DNA from 4 places in the Sivoneniella epilithica UHCC 1019 genome. Region 4 is predicted to be linked to each of the others. Evidence: predicted binding sites of a transcription regulator. Region 4 holds the regulator's gene; each other region holds the start of a gene.
The links. The regulator NtcA, encoded in region 4, controls nitrogen genes in cyanobacteria. The targets are predictions, from matches to a motif close to TTTGTANNNNNNNNTACAAA.
Positions count from the first base shown of each region.

Region 1: glnA (type I glutamate--ammonia ligase) is a predicted target of NtcA. The motif match lies at 3,970-3,989, and genes of this name have one in related genera.
Region 2: AB3R30_RS22225 (DUF3155 domain-containing protein) is a predicted target of NtcA. The motif match lies at 3,441-3,460, and genes of this name have one in related genera.
Region 3: AB3R30_RS16480 (ferredoxin--nitrite reductase) is a predicted target of NtcA. The motif match lies at 4,061-4,080, and genes of this name have one in related genera.

Region 1 covers NZ_JBFPDP010000002.1:59,371-65,368, forward strand. The annotation lists gene pyrH (UMP kinase) at 1-256, opposite strand, end outside; gene AB3R30_RS01845 (thioredoxin family protein) at 370-906, opposite strand; gene speB (agmatinase) at 959-1,861, opposite strand; gene AB3R30_RS01855 (hypothetical protein) at 2,002-2,550, opposite strand; gene AB3R30_RS01860 (histidine kinase) at 2,724-3,098, opposite strand; gene apcB (allophycocyanin subunit beta) at 3,192-3,701, opposite strand; gene glnA (type I glutamate--ammonia ligase) at 4,167-5,585, shown strand; gene AB3R30_RS01875 (ferritin-like domain-containing protein) at 5,804-5,998, shown strand, end outside.
Region 2 covers NZ_JBFPDP010000050.1:15,934-21,931, reverse strand. The annotation lists guanidine-I (ykkC/yxkD leader) riboswitch at 1-43, opposite strand, end outside; gene AB3R30_RS22245 (DUF3611 family protein) at 249-824, opposite strand; gene AB3R30_RS22240 (response regulator transcription factor) at 1,108-1,782, shown strand; gene AB3R30_RS22235 (PadR family transcriptional regulator) at 2,066-2,443, shown strand; gene AB3R30_RS22230 (cofactor assembly of complex C subunit B) at 2,466-2,999, shown strand; gene AB3R30_RS22225 (DUF3155 domain-containing protein) at 3,087-3,407, opposite strand; gene AB3R30_RS22220 (GAF domain-containing sensor histidine kinase) at 3,630-5,126, shown strand; gene AB3R30_RS22215 (S-layer homology domain-containing protein) at 5,253-5,998, opposite strand, start outside.
Region 3 covers NZ_JBFPDP010000027.1:38,305-44,302, reverse strand. The annotation lists gene ndhK (photosynthetic/respiratory NAD(P)H-quinone oxidoreductase subunit K) at 1-420, opposite strand, end outside; gene AB3R30_RS16520 (NAD(P)H-quinone oxidoreductase subunit 3) at 411-773, opposite strand; gene AB3R30_RS16515 (rubredoxin) at 1,195-1,527, shown strand; gene AB3R30_RS16510 (photosynthesis system II assembly factor Ycf48) at 1,613-2,617, shown strand; gene psbE (cytochrome b559 subunit alpha) at 2,707-2,958, shown strand; gene psbF (cytochrome b559 subunit beta) at 3,017-3,151, shown strand; gene AB3R30_RS16495 (photosystem II reaction center protein L) at 3,159-3,284, shown strand; gene AB3R30_RS16490 (photosystem II reaction center protein J) at 3,354-3,473, shown strand; gene AB3R30_RS16485 (photosystem I reaction center subunit VIII) at 3,612-3,740, opposite strand; gene AB3R30_RS16480 (ferredoxin--nitrite reductase) at 4,327-5,883, shown strand; gene AB3R30_RS16475 (CmpA/NrtA family ABC transporter substrate-binding protein) at 5,986-5,998, shown strand, end outside.
Region 4 covers NZ_JBFPDP010000017.1:20,206-26,203, forward strand. The annotation lists gene pcrA (DNA helicase PcrA) at 1-2,139, opposite strand, end outside; gene fabI (enoyl-ACP reductase FabI) at 2,293-3,072, opposite strand; gene ntcA (global nitrogen regulator NtcA) at 3,396-4,133, shown strand; gene AB3R30_RS12370 (DUF3084 domain-containing protein) at 4,289-5,635, shown strand; gene corA (magnesium/cobalt transporter CorA) at 5,737-5,998, shown strand, end outside.

The DNA of each region.
Region 1 (5,998 bases), on a different contig from region 4:
TCATGGCATTCATCACGGTAGCGATCATACCAATATAGTCAGCGGTCGCTCGATCCATGCCAGCCGCTGCGCCCTTAATGCCCCGAAAAATATTTCCGCCACCGACTACTACTGCAACTTGCACCCCATTCGCCGTAATATCTGCGATTTCTTCGGCAATTCCCTGCACAATGTCTGGATCAATTCCATAAGACAGATCGCCCATCAAGGCTTCACCGCTTAATTTTAGTACTATCCGTTGATAAGTTAAGCCCATGGGGTATTAGTCGCCTCAAATACCTTCTTAAGATACTCGTTAAAAAATCACTTCGTCTACCTATTAGCCGCGATCAATGTTTCAAAATCATTGTTTCAAAATTACTTAAACTTTTAGAGTCGCCATTTAACTGAACACCCAATCGGTGTCGTTGAGGTGGGCTTGACGGGAGTTCCGCTGAGAATTTGGGCGATCGCATCTCGGAGATAGGTACTTTTTACATCACTCGCCTCTTCTGCATTATCATCCATGCGTCCGCTATAGCAAAGAATGCCCTGGCGATTGAGTAGAAATACATGGGGAGTCCTTTCTGCACCGAAGCTATGGGCAACATCCTGGGTGACATCCCGTAAGTAGGGGAAATTTAACCCATTTTGCGCGGCAAATGTCTTCATGTTGTCAAAACTGTCATCTGGATATCGGTCTGCATCATTCGGATTAATTCCAATCAAGGTAAATCCTTGATCTGCAAAATCGGTTTGCAGTTGCTTGAGCCGCTCCAGATACAGGTGAACATAAGGACAGTGATTGCACATAAACACCACACCGACTGCCTGAAACTGCTCTAAATAGCGAGATAAGTGGTGGACAGACCCATCAATCCCTGGCAACTCAAAGTCTGGTGCATACCCTCCGATCGCAGTTCCCATTTTCTCCATACTGTTGCCCCCTGTAATGTTGCCCCTGTAAATGAATGGCAGATTACCAGCCTTTGGCGATCGTCTGATAACCAATCAGCTTATAAACCAATTTAGCAGCGGTGAACTCTGATACCACAGAATCCGCGATCGGCGCTAACTCCATGACATCGCAGCCAATCACATCATGGGTTTCAAACACGCGCTGCAAAAACACCAATAGCGCAAACCAGTTTAGCCCACCGGGTTCTGGAGTGCCAACTCCCGGCATTAATGTAGGGTCGATCCCATCCAAGTCAATGGTAATAAATACTTTTTCTGTTTGAATGCCTGCCCAGGCTCGTTCCATCCAATCGGGCTGAAGCGCAATCTCCCGCGCCCGAATCACCGTTAGCTGCTTTTCGCGAATCAGATCAGCTTCTTCTTTACAAATGCTGCGAATGCCAATTTGCACGGTTGGCAAGCCCATATCCACCACTCGGCGCATAATGCAGGCATGGTTATGAATAGAGCCTTCATATTCATGCCTCAGGTCGCCATGGGCATCAATTTGCACGACGGTAAAGGGTTCGCCAGGATTTGCCTGCCGATAGGCTTCCACAATGCCCGTGGTGATGCTGTGTTCACCGCCGAGGGAAATGACAAATTTATCATCGGCAAAAAGCTGACTCACAGTTTCTTGAGTGACTCTTAGCATTTCCTCAGATGGCATTAGGGCACTATTGCGAGTGTCAGCGATCGCTTCGTGAGTATAGATTCCGACCGTCCACAGTTCGCGATCGTGGTCGTCGTCATAATATTCCACCTGTTGAGACGCATCCAAAATTGCGGCAGGTCCATTTTCACAGCCGCGCCGATAGGTGGTAGTCGCCTCAAAAGGAATCGGCAAAATTACTACTTTGGCAGCGTCATAGTCTGCTGCAACTTCTGCCCCTAAAAATGGTAAAGACGATGTTAACGTTTGCACCTAAATTCTCATGCCATAGAACTATCTCAATCCTGACACGATTAAGGCATTCATTGCCACATCTGAACCCTAAAGCAGGTCATGAAAAAGATCATGGAAACGCACCCACAGTGAGTTAATTGAAAGGCGACTTGCTTGATTTAGAACTCAGCTTTCATAATCACAATCTTGTCGCCATTGATTCGAGGAGTCGCTGTAAAGGTTGTTTTTTCTCCGGCTTTGAGCGAATTTGCTTGGGTTCGAGTAGAGCCACTATAAACAGGCTTCCACTTCGTTGCAGACTCTCTTTCTAAAACAACGTAGTTAATCGAAACCTCTCCAATCGGTTTACGGGTTCTGTTTCTGGCAAAGCCTACTAACACACCGCCCTCATAATTGAGATCGGAAAACTCTAAGACACGCTTAGCCGCAGAGTCTACAGACACAATTTTCTTTTCCTCAGTTGGCTTACTGTTGGGGGATTGGGGGGTATTATTTTTGCTGGGAGTTGCGGGTTGGGTAGGGGGATCAGTAGTGCTTTGGGATTGGCAAACTTCAGTTAAATCTCTAATTTGCCCGGTCATTTTCTGTTGATAACAGAAATAATTTGCCTGCATGGGACGCGCTCCTACTGCATTCGGTAAGTTTAGCGAAGCAACTGAAACGATTCCTGCCATAGCCCAGTGATATATCTTTTCCATAGCTGCCATGCCCTCTCAAATAAGGTGAATAGACTTAGAGTGCCCGATTAATATCTGAGCGATCGCTTTAGTCACATTTACTTGAAAACAATAATATTTCCGGAGAGGGATTCTTTTAACAATTGAGTGCGGCTGAGTGCGGCGAGATCGCCCATTACTCTGAAGATATCCGCCTGCACGGGCTAGATTTCTCCTGTCCAAAGGCTACAGCCTCCTAAACCAAGCTCTGGAGTTTTGCGATAGGCTTCCTCCGCAGCCCAAACTTTCACCGTGTGATCCATGCCAACCCAATACAGATAATCTGCTGTGGGATTATAGTGAACGCCGACACGAATGTTAGAAAAGTCGTCTTCACAAGTGGCATACCCAAAGCGAATGGTAAGTTGGGCAATCAGACATTCTGGCGTATCAACATACTCGCCAAAGGTATCTCGCTCTTTCCAAAAGGTATCTAGAAATTTTTCAAGGACAGGCAGAACTTTATCAGGACCGCCGCCCCGACTGGCGTAGATGATGGCAGCGTTGTTTTCAACGATGATGTGGCAAGAGTGGGGCATCGTTCAGGGTATTTAGCTTAAACGTGAATAGGGCATGGGCGATCGCGGGATAAATCGCCTGACACCCATACCCCACTTTGAAGATTTTTCCAGTTAGATGTTGGTCTCGCTCAACTCACGAGTCATATAGTCGAAAGGCTGATCCAGCATAGTACCCACTGGAATTCCAGCCGCTGCCACTTGCTCTTTGACAATTTCTTTCATCACCTGAATGCCGTAAACAGTAGAACCAATCGGCACTGCTAAGGAATTATAGGTTTCCCGGAGTCCTTCTAATACGCGCTCATCTAGAACATCAGTGTCGCCTGCCACTAACGCATAGCTGGCGTAGCGCAGGTAATAATCCATGTCTCTAAGGCAAGCAGCATATCGACGAGTGGTGTAAGCGTTGCCACCGGGACGAATGAGTTCGGGCAATTCTTCAAACAAGCGTAATCCTGCCTGTTTAACAATGTCTGCTGCGTTAGAGTTAATCACGGCGGCAGCTTGCACACGCAGCATCCCCGTATCAAAATAGGACTTCAGCCGATCCATGGCATCTCGGTCTAAGTATCGACCTGTGTTGTCGTAGTTTTTAATTAGGCTTGTAACTGCGTCACGCATTGAACTTTCCCCCAGGCATTCTTAAATAGTTCAAAAATAAATGCTTTTGGTTATCTCTAACCGAGTACTTGTGAACGCTCTTAAATAAACCGCGATCGTTCAACTCAGCACGGCTAGTCTAACATGAGCCGACATCCCTATAACCCCTATCTCCCGGTTGTTTTGGCGTGTAAAGAGATGTTGAGAAAAACCGCGATCGCAGCTATCTATGCTTTCTAAAATTGCTGCGGTTGCGATCGGATCGTCAAGTCTGTTTTAGCAAACTCACTTTGTAGTTATTAATACAAAATCTCAGAAAGTCACTCTTTAGGATCATGCAAGCATTAGGATTATTTCAAGCATATGTAGAGGCTATAGCCTCATCAGACCAGCCCTTAAGTTAGCATCAGCTACGGCACTGCGTTTTAACTGCTTTTTCTGTTTCCCAGATTTTGGAAACAGTCCGCACGAACTAAGGAGTATTTCATGACAACCCCGCAAGAAATCCTGGAATGGATTAAGCGTGACAACATTCAAATGATTGATCTGAAATTTATTGATACACCCGGAATTTGGCAGCATTTAACGCTGTATCAAGACATGATCGATGCAGACAGCTTTACCGATGGTGTTGCCTTTGATGGATCGAGCATTCGAGGTTGGAAAGCGATCAACGACTCCGATATGGCGATGGTGCCTGATCCAAACACCGCTTGGATCGATCCTTTTATGGAAGAGCCAACCCTAAGTATGATTTGCAGCATTGTGGAGCCGAGAACGGGGCAACCCTACAGCCGCGATCCGCGATCGATTGCCAATAAAGCGGTTGAAGCAGTCAAAGCAGCCGGATTAGGCGATACGGTTTACTTTGGACCCGAAGCCGAATTCTTTGTGTTTGACAACGTTCAATTTGATCAAACCCAAAACGAAGGCTATTACAAAGTCGATAGCATTGAAGCAACTTGGAACTCTGGTCGAAACGAACCAGGGGGCAACTTAGGCTATAAGGTTCGGAATAAGGAAGGCTATTTTCCAGTCTCCCCTACCGATACGCTGCAAGATATGCGAACTGAGATGTTGCTGACGATGAAGGCGTGCGGTGTGCCGATCGAAAAGCATCACCATGAAGTCGCGACGGCGGGTCAGTGCGAACTAGGCTTTCGATTTGCGCCGTTGGTGCAAGCAGCCGATTTTCTGATGACCTATAAGTACTGCATCAAAAATGTGGGTAAAAAGTATGGCAAGTCAGTGACGTTCATGCCAAAGCCTGTGTTTGGCGACAACGGTACGGGGATGCACTGTCACCAATCGATTTGGAAAGACGGACAGCCTACTTTCTTTGGCGATCGCTATGCTCAACTGAGCCAAACTGCCCTGTGGTACATTGGCGGCTTGCTCAAACATGCGCCTTCTATTCTGGCGTTTACCAACCCGACCACTAATTCCTATAAGCGTCTAGTACCGGGTTTTGAGGCTCCAGTCAACTTGGCATATTCCCAAGGCAACCGCTCGGCTTCCATTCGGATTCCTTTAACCGGCGACAGCCCCAAGGCAAAACGGCTGGAATTCCGCTGCCCAGATGCCTCCTGCAATCCTTATTTAGCTTTTGCCGCCATGGTTTGCGCGGGCTTGGATGGAATTAAAAACCAGATTGATCCGGGTGGTCCTTTGGATGTGGATATCTATGAGCTTAGCCCTGAAGAATTGTCAAAAATTCCTTCAACTCCAGCTTCTTTAATGGATGCGCTAAAGAATTTAGAGCAAGATCACGAATTCTTGATTTCGAGTGGCGTGTTCACTGAGGATTTCATCGCAAACTGGATTAGCTATAAGCTTGATCGCGAAGTGATTCCCATGAGTATTCGCCCTCATCCCTACGAATTCATGCTCTACTACGACTGCTAAATCATCCTTAATCATTTAGCGAAAGTCTAAAACCAGGAGCGATCGCGCGATCGCTCCTGGTTTTTATTGCACTCCGAAACCTGATACTTGACACCCGAAACCCGACGAGAATTCGTTACACTTATTTACAAGTGAGCCATAAACCCTGTGATGGTCATGGGGATGCTCTGCCAAAGAACCTTTTTAGTGTGTCAATATTCTTTACCCTGTGAACTCTCATGACTGTTGCTTATCCCAAGAAATTTAATAACACTCTCAGTGCGCGGGACGTTTTAGATCAAGTAGTACGCGATCGTGAGATTCACCTAATCACGCTCAACCGCTATCGCTACAATGAGCAGCGCAGTTGTAAAGACCTGACTGATTTGACCGAAAAGCTCAACGGTCAACCGAAAGAACTTGTACGGGATCTA
Region 2 (5,998 bases), on a different contig from region 4:
TAATTAGCTACCTAACTAAACCGGAACCCTAGAGGCTAATTCATTTAAAATCTTAAGCTTAGGCATACCAACCCTACAAAATTGAAGCTGTATCAAAAGCCACACATTTATCAGATTAATCAGCCCTCCCTTCCCGATAATCTGCCGAAATGCTTTACTTTCGGACTTCTTTAGAAGGGCTAAATTAAGTTGTATTAACCCTAAGAGTAGAGAAATAAGGCGATCGCCGTTCGACTCAATCAGCCTCTCTATTTGTTCATCTGGTTTAGCAACCACAACGCCGACACAATCCCGACAAACTGTGCCAAAATCACGTTGATACTTGCTTGCACAACGAAAGTATCCGCAGGTTGAATAAAGCGCGATGGGTCAGTATTGACAAAGCCCCCAATTCCCTGGCTCAGTGCCTTGCTCACTAGCAACCCCACCACGGTTTCCGCGCCTAAAATCGCCAGCAGCATCCCCACCAAACTAATCATTAAACCAAAACGAATCGCTTGAATCGTTTCAGACTTCTTCGGACGCACCGTTTTATCACTGCCCAACCTGCGCCCATAAGCAACATAGCGGCTGAGCGCCCAAAACATATTGAAGCCCAAAAGCCCCAGCCCAATAATTGTTAAAATACCCCCAATCCCTGTGCCTGGGTTCGTGGAAGTTGACCCTGCACTGCGACCTGCTGCCACAGCAAAAATTAATGTAATAGTAGAAACTACCGTTAGAACCAATTGCACCCAAAAGCTAACCCAGCCTGTGAGCCTAAAAGCTTTAGCAATTTGCTGAATGGTGGGTGACGGACCACCAGAAAAACCTGTTTTATTCATACCCACTGTTTTAAGCGCTCCATCCAAAGCATCCTAGCGAATGTCAGCCGTTAGAGGAGCAAAACCTGCATGGCTATAGTGTCGCATGGAGACTGAACCTTTAGTTTATCCAGAACTTAATTCAGTCCAATCCAGAATTCTTTAGCTTCAAATTAGAAAGCTTGGTAGCGGTGGGCAGTATATTGATCTCGTAAGTCATTTGTCTCAGTCGTTGGATAGAAATTCTGGTTGATAGCTTCATTAAGAGTTTTGAATTTTTTGTTTGTGGGAATCAGATTGATTTATGTCCACTACCCGTCCGCCTAAAAACCTTACCCCAGAGCTTCCCCCACTAAAAGTGTTAATTGTGGAAGATGATCCCATGATGCAGTTGGGGTTAGAGCAAACTCTGGGAGAGTATCCCCAATTAACGATCGTGGGTCAAGCAGGCGATGGTTATCTAGCCGTGGAAATGGCAAAATCTTTGAAGCCAGACATTATTGTGATGGACATTGGCTTACCTCGACAAGATGGCATTGCCGCAACGCAGCAGATTAAGGCGATTTTGCCAGAAATTCATATTGTTATCCTCACGTCGCACATGACTGAAATTGAGGTGATTGCTGCGCTTTCTAGCGGTGCAGATGCTTTTTGCATTAAGGGAACCAATGTGGATCGATTAATTGCCGCGATCGCCGCTGCCCAAGAAGGGGCAACCTATCTCGATCCCCAAATCGCCCGTCGCGTCATCGAACATCTCAAGCCGCCCACATCACAAACCGTTGTTGGACGACTTTCTCAGCGCGAAATGGAAGTATTGAAACTCATGGTTGATGGCTACAGCAACCATGAAATCGCAACAGCCCTTTACCTGAGCCCCAACACCATCAAAACCCATATTCGAGGCATCATGAACAAGCTCGCCGTGGATGACAGAGTGCAAGCCGCCGTCGTTGCCCTACGAGCCGGACTGGTTTAATCGGGCGATCGACAAGATGATCCATATGCTACGTTGTGGGGTCTTCATATAAACCTATGAGAAAAGGTTGCGTCCCCTCGTCTAAATAATCTCTAAAAAATGCATAATATAAGAGATTTTCAGGCATCACCCGGAAAAAATGTTTTCCCTCAGTAAGTAAAATTAGCCCATTAAGTGGATGTTGTTTTCTACAGCTATTGCTAAGGTTAGGGAACAAAGCTATCCACTGGGCGTTCTCACAGTTTACGCTCAATGCTTATCGCTTGTTTAGATGGTAAAAAACATGAAGTTTGAAGATATCTATCGCTTTTTCCAAGCACCGCCGCCTTTCTATCTCAACAAAGAACTTGCAGTTTGCTATGTTCTTGCCGTCCTTATTCGGGGAGATTCCTATGGAACTGAACTCATTCAGCTTCTCGAAAATGAAAGTAATGCCTATCGCCTGTCCGACACAGTTCTTTACAGTGCTTTAAAGTTTCTTGAAGAGGAGGGAATTATTGTTGGGTATTGGAAAAAAGTTGAGGGAAGAGGTCGCCCACGCCGGATGTATCAAATCCAAGACGATGCTCAGCAACATGCTCAAGAGCTTTCCCATCTTTGGCAAGAGTATGTTCAGCGTTCTAACACCACGCCTCAATCATCTGAGTTAGCCCACAGCTAGGAATGAATAGGTAAATTCTGTTATGGGTGTTCCTGTTCTGTCATCAACGGTATTTTTAACCGTACTGATGTTAGTTGGGCTGGTATTCTTTATCCGTGCTTCAGTTAAAGATCGAACTCAGGCGCTTTCGTTCACCTCGGAGCAACCTGAGGCAGCCTTGGCAAATCAGTTACAACGCTATTTCACTCAACGTGCTTATCAAGTAACAACGGTTGATAACGAGGAGAACAAAATTACATTTGAAGGGATTGTTCGTCCTAGCGTTTTTCTAGCAATATTTCTAGTGATGCTAGCGGTAGTTGGAACGCTGTGTCTATCACTCATATTAGTGATCTCATTTCCTAGTTTGTCTAGGGGCGCTTTTCTACCAATAGTTCTTTCTCCGCTTGCAGGGTTCTTTTACTGGCGAAAAGCAAAGCGTCCTGAGAAAGTTGTGCTTAAGCTTGAAGCCGCTTCAAAGGATCTCTCTACTTCTCAAAGTTTACTGACCGTCATTGCCCATCGCGATGAATTACTAGAGCTCCAACGGGCACTCCCCTTGAAACTTGCTGAATAGGTTTTGTTTTCATATTCCCTAACAAGTAGTCCCGCTCAGAAGATTCTGAGTGGGACTACTTGTTAGAGAAAAATTTCTCTGCTCTATTCAAGCGTTCCGTGCAGACATTACCATCTCCAGCGGAACTTCATCATCAGGTGGTCTTAAGCTAGGAAAAAGGAAATGATTTTCTTCGACGTACTGCGCGCCAAAAAGCCCTTTCTCTGCCCAGAAGTACCGATCCGTGGTATGCTCGTTTCGCTTAACGAGTAAGAGAGCAGGCGGAAGAATTCCTTCTGAATGAATAAATTTGCGGGCTGCCGTTACCGGCTTATCTTCCCCACATTCGATGCTGAACTGTGGTATGTGCTCAAGAATTCTGCGACCCTCTTGCCGACGGCGGCTTTTACGCTTGCGTCTCCTTGCCAATCCCGCTACCCCCTTAACTAATGACTCTATTTAAGTGTAGTTTTAGTTACAAAACCCGTCGCAAGTATATCGATTTAGCTCAAAAATTACAATTTGTTTTAACCCATTGATACAAAGACTACATCTTTCCAAAAAAACAGGTAAAAATACTCGTACCGACCTAAAGCAATGTTTGAGCTTTTTAAGGTAGGCATTTTAGAAGTATAAAAAGTGGTCATTGGCATGTTGATGCCCATTAGTTCTGAGTTTATTGCGCTTTGTCGATCGCAAATTTCGCTACTGACCCAAGCAGTTGGCGCATCGGTGAGTGTTGTTTATATTAACCAAGAGCGAGGTGAGGGGGCTTCAATCCAGTTGGTGCCGATCGCTGTTTATCCTGATGGTATTGATTTACGCGAACTTGAGATGCCGTTCTTACCGGATGGAAGTCTATCTTCATCTTCCATTCAATTGTCGAGAGGTAAGATGCTGCCTCAAGCCGAGAACACTGGAAGCAATGACCTTGTAGCGAATGACTTTGTAGCGGCGGAAAAATCAAATCTGTTGCCTTCGGAGATGCCTTCATTTCAGCCGATCGCAGAAAAATCTTCTCTAGCAAATCAGCGTCAAATCGTGATGCCGTTGATGCATGAAGAAATGATGTTGGGATTGCTAGTGACTCAGCGAGACGATCGCGCTTGGACTGCCTGGGAAGAGTCGCAGGTACATGAAGTCGCAACGTCGATTGCGATTGCCTGTGTTTTAGATCAACGGTATCAATGGATGAATCGAGATCGACAGCAGGAACATGCCTTGCGAATTCAGCAGCACGACATGATAGACAATCTGCTGCATCAATTTCGTAACTCTCTCACCGCCTTACAAACATTTGGCAAGCTGATGATCAAACGGCTGCTACCCGGGCAGACTCACGATATTGCTACGAATATGGTGCGAGAAGCCACTCGCCTTCAAGAACTGTCCCAACAAATTGAGTTAGTCACTGGCATCAGCCCCCCCCAACAGCTAGCGCTTCCTCCCACCTTGGATAATCCTCAAAGCCCGGTTCAGCCATTAGGCGATGCGGTGATTGAGGTGCAAACAATTCCTCTTTTGCCAACAGCAGGTTTTTTGGTAGGCGCTGCTTTCCCGTTAGAACGATGCTTAGTAGAGTCTGTCATTAAGCCTTTAATTGCCTCTATTAGAACGCTTGCAGAAGGGAAAGGACAAACGTTACACAGTCAAATTTCAGATGACCTGCCGCCTGTATGGGCAAATCCTCAAGCGTTGCGAGAAGTGTTGCACAATTTACTTGAAAATGCGGTGAAATATACACCCAATAATGGTCATATTTTCATTGCAGCTATTGCCCATGAGTTTGATGCCCATGAGTCTGAAACTGAGCTTAGCGTTGAATCCGCCAGTCATTTATCTTGGCTAGAAATTGCGATTACAGATACCGGATTTGGGATTCCTCAGCAAGATTTGCCCCATTTGTTTGAGCGGCATTATCGCGGAGTGCAAGCTGAAGGAAGCATTCCTGGAAGTGGTTTGGGGTTGGCGATCGCAAAAACGCTGATTGAACAAATGCATGGCACGATTCAAGTGATGAGTCCGGCTGATTTAACTAGAATCGATACTGCTGAATTTGCGTCTAAATTTGCATCGATGTTTATGGATAGACCTGGTACTACTTTTGTGGTGCAGCTTGCGATCGCGATCGACCCTTTAGATGATTAGGTTTCAGCCAAAAATATAAATACTAAAAAAAGCTAGAGGTCTAAATATTTAGACCTCTAGCTTTGAACTATACACTCATGCGATCGCCCAAGACAGATGATGAAACCTGTCACCTCTTGCGTTCCGTTAAGGGATCACCAAATCAGAATTCAACGTTAGTAACAGATCGGTATTTGGATTGATAGCAAACAAATCAACTCGATCGCGGAAGAGTAAGCTTAACCCTGCACCAACAAATGCGCCAGGAAGAACCTCATAGAATCTAATGTTGCGATCGCCTGTCACTGCTGCAATTCCAGCCGCCGCACCTGCACCCACCACTGTCCCTGCCACAAGTTTGCCGGTTGAAAGTGACTTGGTAATGGTTTCAGTTTTCGTAATGAGGCTAGATGCCGCATTGATCGGTAACCGCTTTCCATCCGGCAAGACAATTTCACCCGCCGTAAACTGAGCGCCGTTAGGAGTCGTTATCAGTTGACCTACTACATCGCTGCCAGCCGGAATTAGCACTTGTCCTTGCGAAGTTACCACATTTTGAGCAACTTTCATGGTGAACGGAGTTGGCTGCTCATTCTTAGCTAACAGAACCTTGTCAGCCCCTTCAAATCGAACTGGAATGGACGTGCCTGCTGGGATTCTCACCCCAGCAGAAGGAACGTTACCCACAATAAAGGGCGATTGAATTGGAGCAACTTGTCCAGTGCTAACTAAAGATTGAAACAGGAACGCTGCTACGTCTGCCCGTGTTGCGACCTCATTAGGTCTGAGGAGGCGAATATCGGGGAAGTTCACCACCATCCGTCGTTGGGTTGCGGCTGCCACCCCATTACGAGCATATTGAAGCACGGTGCTACCGTCCGCAAAGATACCTA
Region 3 (5,998 bases), on a different contig from region 4:
AGGTGAATCAACGCTGAACATACCGCCGGTAATGGTGCAAGCACCCATGGCAATCACATATTTCGGATCGGGCATTTGCTCATACAGGCGCACTAAAGCAGGTGCCATCTTCATGGTGATCGTGCCTGCTGTAATAATCAGGTCAGCCTGACGAGGAGTCGATCGCGGCACTAGCCCAAAGCGATCGAAGTCAAACCGGGAGCCAATCAAAGCCGCAAACTCAATAAAGCAGCACGCTGTTCCGTATAACAAGGGCCACAGGCTAGAAAGCCGCGCCCAGTTATAGAGATCATCCACAGTGGTTAAAATGACGTTTTCAGACAGATCTTGAGTAACTTGGGGTCGCTCAACCGGGTTCATAATCCGCTCAGAGGGATCAATTGCCAGACTTTGAACCTGACTATTAGGCTTTATGACCATTCCAACGCTCCTTTCCGCCAAGCATAAACAAGACCAATTACTAAAATGCCGATGAAAATCAGGGCTTCCACAAATCCCAATAGTCCTAGTTGATTGAACGCAACCGCCCATGGGTAAAGAAACACTGTCTCTACGTCGAAAATGACGAAAATCAAGGCAAACATATAATAGCGAATGTTGAACTGAATCCAAGCACCGCCGATTGGTTCCATTCCAGATTCATAGGTTGTTCGCCGTTCAGGTCCACGGCGGCTAGGACGGAGTAGCTTAGCAGCCGTTAACGCCAGAATAGGAACTAAGCTGCATACCAACGTAAACCCTAAAAGGTATTCATATCCACTCAGAACAAACACAATTAGAACTGCCTCTTCATTTAGGTACGATTTAACAAGACTTAGAGGTTGCTGCCTTTGATAATTAGCTGCCCTTATTATAGGTGGGTTGGGCTTTACAAAAGAATAGAAGTTATCCGAGTGCGCCTTTAGACTTATCTCGATGCTTTTGCAACAGCATAGTCACTAGGGTGGCATTTTACAACACCTTAACTATAGACAAGTTTTTTAAAGTTCTCAGTTCCAATGGAACTTTGCTGTGCGATCGCTGATAGCAAAGTATTTGGTTCGTAGGACATGTTAGTTCATAGTGGATTGCTAGCACCAATGCCCTAAGGGTCGTATCATAATTTAATACAGCGTTCAGATTCACTGAATTTCTTTTGCTGGTGCGGCTGTCTTTAATGTTAGCGATCGGTTATTTCCGATCAGTAGTGAAACGATGAGTACCCAAACGGTAAATACATCCTTAGACCGCCATGAGTGTCAAGCTTGTGGCTATGTTTATGAACCCAATAAGGGAGATGAAAAACGAGACATTCCTCCGGGAGTTCCGTTTGAGTCCCTTCCTGAAGATTGGCGGTGCCCGGTTTGTGGCGCACGCTCTTCTCGATTTTCTAATCTTGGAACGGACGGTTCTGCCTCTGGCTTCAAAGAAAATCTTAAGTATGGTTTTGGGGTCAATAGCATGACTTCTGATCAAAAGAACCTTTTGATTTTTGGGGGCTTGTTTTTGATTTTCCTATTTTTTATTAGTCTTTATGGCTTGCAATAGGTGCGGGTGCCTTCAATTCATTACGCTGACTGAGTGATGAATCCATTGCAAAATTGATATACATCTGTTGAGAGTTGGAACTGTAATGCGTGTAGCTACGAAAGTTTTACGTCAAATTTTAGCGCTTTGTGCGATCGCAATAGTCTGTACTGGCTGCGGTGGATATCTTTCAGCCACCAGCACCAACCCTTGGCGGGTCATCTCTATTGATACCGATGCCAACCTCAATGACATCAGTTTCATTGGCGATTCTCCCCATGGCTGGTTAGTCGGTTCAAATGCAACCCTATTTGAAACAACAGACGCTGGAGAAACCTGGGCATCACGCAGCCTTGAATTAGATGAACCCTATCGGTTTACATCCGTTAGTTTTGATGGAAATGAAGGCTGGATTGTTGGGCAACCTTCAATTTTGCTGCATACCGAAGACGCAGGACAGTCTTGGTCGCGTATTCCCCTCAGCGAAAAGCTTCCCGGTGCGCCCAATACGGTTTTAGCCTTGGGCACTAAATCGGCTGAAATGACGACAAACATCGGTGCCATCTACCGCACCTCGGATGGTGGAAAGACCTGGAAGGCTTTGGTAGAAGAAGCAGTTGGAGTGATTCGGAATATTTCTCGCTCTCCAAGCGGTGAATATGTAGCCGTCTCCTCTCGCGGAAACTTTTACTCGATTTGGCAGCCCGGTCAAGAGGCATGGCAGCCCTATAATCGGAGTAGTTCCCGTCGGCTACAAAACATGGGCTTTACCGGGGATGGTCGGTTATGGATGTTAGCGCGAGGTGGTCTAATTCAGTTTAGTAATGCGGGCAGCCCAGATGAATGGGAAGATATCATTAATCCTGAATTTTCAACTAGCTGGGGATTGCTGGATTTAGCCTATCGTACCCCTGAAGAAATCTGGGTTGCAGGAGGGAGTGGAAACCTGTTGCGGAGTCTCGATGGGGGCAAGACCTGGGAAAAGGATCGATTTGTTGAGGACATACCGTCTAACCTCTACAAAATCAAGTTCTTGAGTCAAGACCGGGGGTTCATTATTGGTCAAGGCTCTTTGTTAAAATATGATGACAGTGCTAATCAAGCAGTTTAATCATTTCTATTAAGCTCGTTTAGCTTGGGGGCGGCTGTCTCCTATGATAGAAGGTAAGTCTTTAGAAAAATCTGAGTGGAGAAACTGAAATGGCTGGAACGACAGGCGAACGTCCGTTTACGGACATTATTACAAGTGTGCGCTATTGGGTAATTCACAGCGTCACCATTCCAGCGCTATTTGTCGCTGGCTGGCTGTTTGTAAGTACTGGTCTAGCGTATACTGCGTTCGGCACTCCTCGCCCGAATGAGTACTTTCCATCGACTCGTGAGAAAGCGCCCATTGTTAGAGATCGCTTTGATGCTAAGCAGCAAATTGATCAGTTTATTCAGCAAAAATAGCTTCATAGTTCATGAAGAGTTTTAGATTTTAAAAAGTAGTTTCACGGCAAGAGTAACTATGACTGGCAATACTCCTAATCAACCCATTTCCTATCCAATTTTTACAGTTCGATGGTTAGCGGTTCATACCCTAGCGGTTCCAACTGTATTTTTCCTAGGCGCGATCGCCGCTATGCAGTTCACTCAAAGGTAACAAAGTTATGCCCTTAAGCAGATCTCCAAATCCCAACAAGCAGCCCGTTGAGCTAAACCGTACTTCCCTTTATTTAGGGTTGCTGATGATTTTTACGCTAGGAATTCTTTTTTCTAGCTACTTTTTTAACTAACTTTTTGGAGCGCTCGAATCCAGCGCTCCTGCTTCATTTTTAATTTCGGTTTACTAAAAGGTGACACTTATGTTGAAATCTGGAAGAATTCCTCTTTGGATTGTAGCAACGGTTGCAGGTCTAGGGGTAATTAGCGTTTTAGGTCTCTTTTTCTACGGTGCCTATGCAGGACTTGGCTCTTCCGTCTAGAGATTGATCGTTTGAGTTCGCTTCCAAGGGAACCCAAACAGAAAACACCTCTCAAGTGTTCTGCACAGGGAAAACAAAACCATTAAAAAAACGCCTACTAAATTGTTCAGTAGGCGTTTTTTGGTAGTGTAAGACGTTTTAAATTCCGGTAGGATCTTCGCGCTCAATATAGAGGAACAAAAGACCCATCACTACAGCCGGCAAAAGCCAAGTCACTACAGGAATCAAAATCCAAGGCAAAAATGAAGCCGCGTATGAACCCGTCATAACGAAGTTTCCTATATCTAAAGTTCTGGAACGTTTCTCAAGACTCTACTGTGAAGTGTGTACCTGTTTCCAGCTTCTAAGAATTCTTAATAATCACTAGACGTTGAAGTAGAACATCCGTATTGCACCAAACGCCTTTTTCAAAAAAATACATACTATTTGTAATATTTTAAGAAATTTATGCTTGCTTAGATCGTTTTGCTCATAGTTGTTCAAACGCCTATGTTGTGGGCATTGCCAAAAAGATAGCTAAATTAAAAACTAATAATACTTGCTTATGTGGCATTGCAGCCATGCTAAGACTTCATATTTAGAAATATTTTGTAATTAACTATACGAAACCCTTGTTGCCATGCTTCTACCTTGGAATGAACACGCACAAGGTGAGAACTTAAAACTATTTTTTAGAAAGAATTAACGATCGCTGTTGAAATGGGTCAAAACTTTTGACACACCTTAGAGCAGTAACAAGGATTATCAGAGGCAGTAGCCAGTTTGGGTATGAGCCAGTTTGGGTATTGAGAATTGCAGACAAAAAGATCGCGTGTTGGTTAAGCAAGTTAGCAATGTTTCAGTGGATAAAGTTATGACAAGTACTGTTCCGGCAGCAGCAAGTCTAAACAAGTTTGAAAAGCTAAAGGTTGAAAAAGACGGGTTAGCGACTAAGGCGGAGCTTGAAGAGTTCGCCAAGATTGGATGGGAAGCGATGGATGAAACCGATCGCGATCATCGCTTGAAATGGTTGGGCGTTTTCTTTCGCCCTGTGACTCCTGGCAAGTTTATGCTGCGGATGCGGCTACCCAATGGCATTGTGACTAGTGGGCAAATGCGGGTATTGGCGGAAGTGCTCCAGCGCTATGGCGAAGATGGCTACGGCGATGTCACCACCCGTCAAAATATTCAACTGCGTGGCATTCGGATTGAAGATATTCCCGACATTTTTAGCCGATTTGAGCAGGCGGGAATGACTAGTGTCCAGTCGGGTATGGACAATGTTCGCAATATCACAGGTTCACCAGTCGCGGGGATTGATGCTGATGAATTGATCGACACGCGGGGGCTGTGCCGTAAGGTGCAGGACATGATTACCAACAATGGTGAAGGGAATCCCTCTTTTTCTAACCTGCCACGCAAGTTTAATATTGCGATCGCGGGGTGTAGAGATAACTCCGTCCACGCCGAAATTAACGACATCGCCTTTATTCCAGCCTATAAAAACGATGTCTTAGGGTTTAATGTGCTGGTGGGTGGTTTCTTTTCTGCCAAACGCTGCGACGCTGCCATTCCCCTAAACGCATGGGTTGATCCGCGTGATGTGGTCGCTGTGTGCGAAGCAATTTTACTGGTTTATCGCAACCATGGATTACGGGCAAATCGGCAAAAATCCCGTCTAATGTGGCTGATTGATGAATGGGGCGTGGATCGCTTTCGGGCAGAAGTCGAGCAGCAAATGGGTCACACTTTGCAACCAGAAGCCGAGAAAGATGAAATTCTGTGGGCAAAACGGGATCACATTGGCATTCATGCTCAAAAGCAACCCGGCTTGAACTATGTGGGGCTGCATGTGCCAGTGGGTCGTCTGTTTGCATCCGACATGTTTGATTTAGCTCGCATTTCCGAAGTGTATGGCAGCGGCGAAATGCGCCTGACAGTTGAGCAAAATATTTTGATCCCCAATGTGCCTGATTCTAGGATTGCGCCTTTGCTGAAAGAGCCACTGCTGGAGCGGTTTTCCATCAATCCATCGACCTTGGGGCGATCGCTGATTTCCTGCACCGGTGCCCAATTCTGCAACTTTGCACTGGTTGAAACCAAGAATCGCGCCTTGGCACTCACCGCAGACCTAGATGCAGAACTGCATGTTCCCCGCGCAGTGAGAATTCACTGGACGGGATGCCCCAACTCCTGTGGTCAGCCGCAAGTGGCAGACATTGGCTTGATGGGCACCAAAGTTCGCAAAGACGGCAAAACTGTGGATGGCGTAGACCTTTACATGGGTGGCACGGTTGGCAAAGAAGCCAAGCTTGGCACCTGCATCCAAAAGGGGATTCCCTGCGAGGATCTGCTGCCTTTTTTGCGAAATCTACTGATTCAAAACTTTGGTGCCAGTCTTCGTACTGAAACAGCTACGCCGCCCCAATAAAGGTGCGATCGCCCCTGTTTGACTATCCAGGCTGTCCAGTTTGGTTCGCCCCCTAATCCTCACACTTGATTCAACTGTCTCTATCAAATCTCAAAGGAACTCATGACCCATCTTT
Region 4 (5,998 bases):
TTCAGAAATTGGTTTCGTCCACTTATTAGGAATTGCCGCCGCCACATTAGAGTTAAGCAATTCTCTAGGCAACTCTGCTAAAAAGAGCGAGGGGCTTGCAGGTTCGCGAGTGCCATATAAGCGGCGTTCCCTGGCATAGGAAATAAAGAGTCGCTCTTGGGCACGGGTGATCCCCACATAGCAAAGTCGCCGTTCTTCTTCCAATGCAGCGGGATCTTCCATGGAACGATAGTTGGGAAACAACCCTTGCTCTAATCCAATCAAAAATACTACCGGGAATTCCAGACCTTTTGAGGAGTGCAGCGTCATTAAAGATACTTTTTGATCTTCTTCTCCTAAGTTATCGAGGTCAGAGGCTAATGAGGCACTGGCTAGGAAACCGAGCAAGCTAGGATCATCGTTGTTCTCCTCAAATTGCAGCACCGCATTGTAAAGTTCCTGCACGTTTTCCAGGCGATCGGTGGCTTCATCGGTTCCCTGATTTCTCAGGTCTGCTACATAGCCAGAGTCTTCAAGTACGCCTTGGGCAATTTCGCTAGCGGAACAAGCATCCAATTCCTGTCGCCATTTTTGAATAATCTGAGCAAACTGAAGCACTCCTTTAGCAGACCGACCCGCTAAAGATTTAACTGAGGTTTCGTCCGATAAAATTTCCCACAGGGGGATGCTCAATTCTTGGGAAGCTTTGACCAAAGAATCGATCGTGGTTTTGCCAATGCCGCGACGAGGTGTGTTGATGACGCGCAGGAGGCTGATGGTGTCAAAGGGGTTGGCGATCGCCCTGAGATATCCCAGCACATCCTTAATTTCTTTGCGATCGTAGAACCGCAGTCCGCCCACGACTTTATAGGGAATTTGTAATTTTACCAGCGAGTCTTCCATTGCCCGCGATTGAGCATTGGTGCGATACAAAATGGCAAACTTACCGTGGTGTAGTTCAGGATGCTTTGCCTCTAACTGGCGAATTTGATTGGTGACAAATTCTGCTTCTGACGTTTCATCATCGGCTCGATATAAGAAGATCGGTTCACCTTCACCCCGCGTCGGTTTCAGCACTTTATCAATGCGTTCGGTGTTGTTGTCGATCAGTTGATTGGCAACTTCTAAAATATTTCGGGTCGAACGATAGTTTTCCTCCAGCTTGACCATTGTGCGGGTGTCGTCGTCATGCAGGCGATCGCCAAAATCATCCTGAAACCCCATCAGAATCGTGAAATCTGCCGCCCGAAATGAATAAATAGATTGATCCGCATCACCCACCACAAACACCGAGCGATACTCCCATTCGTTAAAGGTGTTAGAGTTTTCACCATTGGTCACGAGCAGACTGATCAAATCGTATTGCGTCCGGTTTGTGTCTTGATATTCATCCACCAACACATGGCGAAAACGCTTGTGCCAATAGGCGCGGACTTGCTCATTTTGTTTCAACAACTGGACTGGCGTAAGAATCAGATCATCAAAATCCAGCGCATTATTTGCCGACAACGTGTCTTGATACATGCTGTAGACATTGGCAATCACTCGTCCGCGAAAATTAGACTGATCTTTTTCTAAATCTTGGGGCGAGAGGCTCTTATTTTTCGCGTTACTAATGGCATAGCGAACCGATTTTGGATCAAACTTTTTGTCGTCTAAGTTAAGTTTTTGAGTGACAATTTCTTTGACTAAACTTTGAGCATCCGATTCGTCAAAAATAGAAAAATTGCGGGTCCATTTGCGCCCACTACCATCTTGATATTTTTCGATGTCAAACCGCAAAATTCGGGCACAAAGCGCATGAAATGTCCCAATCCAAAGCTCTTTGGTAATATTTTTGTAAACGTAAGATCTTAGCCGGGTTTGTTCAATAGGAGAGAGCGCATCTAAGGGTTTACCAAAATCGCTGCGGGCTTTTTGATCGGCAAATAATTTTTCGATTCGCTCTTTCATTTCCCGTGCGGCTTTGTTTGTAAAGGTGACCGCCAGGATGTTTTCAGGATCAACGCGATGATTTAGGACTAGGTTTGCAATGCGGTAGGTGAGCGCCCGCGTTTTGCCAGAACCCGCTCCTGCTACTACCAACAGCGGTCCACAGTAGTGTTCTACGGCACGACGCTGAGAGGAATTGAGGTGGCTGATATCGAGAGTCTGGCTCATGGAGGCTATTTTGCGGAAGGTGCAGTTTCTAGATAAGGGTATCGCATCTTGCTAAATCCTGTGGGGTTTGACCAAGAGGATATCGGAGTTTACTGGGGCGATCGCCCCCTGAATGAAACAAATGATTGGTGCGGTCAACCAGGATTGCTTTGCCTAAGCCATGCCCAAAATCTCGTAGCCCGCATCCACATAAAGAATCTGCCCTGTCATGCCGCTGGATAGATCACTGCACAAAAAAGCGGCAGTGTTTCCCACTTCTGTTTGGGTGACGGTGCGACGTAAGGGCGCGACGGCTTCCACATGATGAATCATATCCAAAATTCCGCCCACCGCAGAGGATGCCAGAGTGCGGATGGGTCCGGCAGAAATGCCATTCACTCGAATCTTTTGAGGTCCCAGTTCCGCTGCCAAATATCGGACGCTCATTTCCAAACCCGCTTTGGCGATCCCCATGACGTTGTAATTGGGGATCACTCGCACACCACCTAAATAGGTAAGTGTGACAATGCTGCCGCCTTCGGTCATCAATGGCTTTGCTGCACCACAGAGCTTAACGAGGGAGTAGGTGCTTATATCCAGTGCTGTGGCGAACCCGGAGCGAGATGTTTCCACGAAGCCGCCTGTCAGGTCATCTCGGTTGGCAAATGCTAGACAGTGAATCAAAATGTCGATTCTGCCCCACTTATCGCCTACGGTTTCAAAGGCAGATTGAATTTGAGCATCATCTTGAACGTTTAATGGAACAAATACACTGGGATTGAGGGGTTCTACCAACTCAGCTACCTTTTTTTCCATTTTCCCTTTTTCATCGGGTAGATAGGAAATGCCAATGTTCGCGCCGGCTTTGTGAAGCTGTTGGGCAATGCCCCACGCGATCGAGCGGTTATTAGCGATTCCGGTTACAAGGGCGTTTTTCCCAGTCAAGTCCAGCATGGCAATCAATCCTTTGAGGGCACCTATGAGGATACTGAAATATGGGGTATAAAGATAGCACTCCTAGTTAGTTCAAGAGTTCTAAAGTTTAGCTGCAAAAAGGATTTCAATAGATGCCCGTAATTATTTTTGCAATGAATTTTGTTCAATTTGCCAAGCTGCGGTTAAGATACTGATACTTTCTAGGCTCTTTATATGGGTAAGAAAGCGGTAGGTAAGTGACTCTAAGCTTTTGTATAGGGGCTGCGATCGCCTTATTTTGTAACAAAGGGTACAAAAAACCCTTTAGGAGTGCGTTTAAGTATTCTAAGTTACAGAGTTGAATGCTAATTATTCGGCATGTTTTATTCAACGAGTTGGCACGTAGTAAGGACTCCGAGCAGGGGAATATGGTTGTGACGCAAGATAGACCACTGGCATCGGTATTTCGTCAGATGGGAAGTGGGGTGTTTCCACCCGTTGTTGAATCGTTTGAACGGGGTAAAACGATTTTTTTTCCAGGCGATCCTGCTGAGCGCGTCTACTTCCTAGTTAAGGGAGCCGTAAAGCTTTCTAGGGTATACGAAGCAGGGGAAGAAATTACAGTTGCATTGTTGAGAGAAAATAGTGTGTTTGGGGTGCTGTCGCTGATTACAGGACATCGTTCCGATCGCTTTTATCATGCTGTGGCGTTTACGCCTGTGGAGTTGCTTTCAGTACCGATTGAACAGGTTGAGAAAGCGTTAAAAGATAACCCTGATCTATCGATGATTTTGCTGCAAGGGTTGTCTTCGCGCATTTTGCAGACTGAAATGATGATTGAAACGCTGGCTCATCGCGATATGGGTTCTCGATTGGTTAGCTTTTTGTTGATTCTGTGCCGAGATTTTGGTACGCCCAGTAAAGAAGGAATTACGATTGATCTGAAGCTCTCGCATCAGGCGATCGCAGAAGCGATCGGCTCTACCCGTGTGACGGTCACTCGGCTTTTAGGCGACTTACGGCAAGATAATATGGTTTCGATTCATAAAAAGAAAATTACTGTGCATAATCCTGTAACCTTAAGTCAGCAGTTTACGTGATGAGCTAGAAACCAGCAGTTTATTAAAAATAAGAGTTGTGCGCTCACAAATTCGCAAGTGAGTAGAGCCATCATCAAAGATTCATGGGGTAGGCTATAGATGAGTTTGCCCCTGTTTGCATTGCAAAGGTTAGGGCGTTTTGGTTTGGAGCAGCGATGTCTACGGGGCTGATCCTAATATTTGCAATATTGGTAATTGGTGGTGTGATTGCCACTGTGGGCGATCGCATTGGCACCAAAGTTGGGAAAGCTCGCCTCAGCCTATTTAACTTACGCCCGCGTCGCACGGCAACCTTAATCACCATTTTGACGGGGATCGTCGTTGCTGCTTCCACCTTGGGGATTCTATTTGCAACCAGTGGTCCATTACGCACCGGAGTCTTTGAATTAGGCGCACTTCAACGCAAGCTAAGACGGGCACGCACTGACCTAAACGATGCAAAAAGTCAGTTAGAAACGGCTCAAGCTCAAAAGCAACGTACTGAAGCCGAATTAAACCGGGCAAAAGCCCAAGAAATTGAGGCTCAAAAGCAACTAATGAGTACTCAAAAACAGATTCAAACCATTGGCGGCTCTTTGAAAAGCGCGATCGCCGAACGGAACCGTGCCATGAGCGATCGCGTTACAGTACAGCGGACTCTTGAACAAAACCGCAGCCAACTTGCCACTATCTCTGAGCAAGTATTGCAATTTCGAGCCAATATTAGCCGACTGCAAGCAGAGCAGAGTCAAGTTGTGGCAGTGGCAGAAGAGGAAATTAAAGCCAAAAGTGCAATCATTAGTGAGCGGGAAGGGCGACTGAAACAGCTAGAAGCTCAGCAAGATTTTTTGGTGCAAGAAATTGGCAAGCTGGAGCGAGAAGCCGAGGGGTTGCGCCGGGGTAATGTGGCAATCCAGCGGGGGCAAGTGCTTTCTTCGGCGGTGGTGCGGATTCTTGACCCACGCTCTACCCAAGGCGCGATCGATCAGCTTTTACGAGAAGCCAATCGCTCTGCAACTCAATTGGTGCGACCTGGCACAAAACCGCAGGGACAAATCATTCAAATTACCAAAGCCGAAGTGGATCAACTGATCAGGCAAGTGAGTAACGGTCAAGATTATGTAGTCCGTATTTCGTCAGCTGCCAATTATCTTACTGGAGAAAACCTGGTTCAAGTTTTTGCAGAAGCGGCTCCCAACCGGATTGTTTTTCAAGAAGGGGATCTGATTGCTGCCACGTCTCTAAATCCAGCTAGCTTGAGCGAGGTTCAAATTCAGCAGCGAATTAATCTGCTAGTAACCGCAGCCGGATTTAGGGCGCGGCGTTTGGGAATTCTGACTGATACGGTGCAAATTGGCGATGGGCGAGTCCAAGATCTATTGACATTTATCGAAAAGCTGCAAGGGTACAACGAGACGATCGAGCTAAGAACGATCGCGGAGGAAAAAACATTGACAGCAGGTCCTCTAAAAGTAAATCTGGTGGCAGTACAGAATGGCAAAGAGTTACTGCGATCGCAATAACTCTATCAGTCCTGGCAACAGTACACTAGCAATGATTCCCTTTGAGCAACGATTTACTTTTAGCGATCGCCTTCTCAAAAAATGGTTAAAGGTTTTCTGACATGGTAGACCATCGCTTGCACCCACCCTTAATACAGCTATCTCCTGACCTTGATCAAGACGACTCCTATATTGACTATCACTATCACACCCCCGGCGAGATTCCGGGCACCCTTGATATTGATCCCAAAGCCCCCCCACCCGTCATCATTTTGATTGACTACTCTAAAAAGGGCGCTAGCCGACGCGAACTCGATACCCCCGAAGAAATCATTCCTTATCTAGATACCGAATCAGTTTCCTGGGTCGATGTAAAAGGATTTG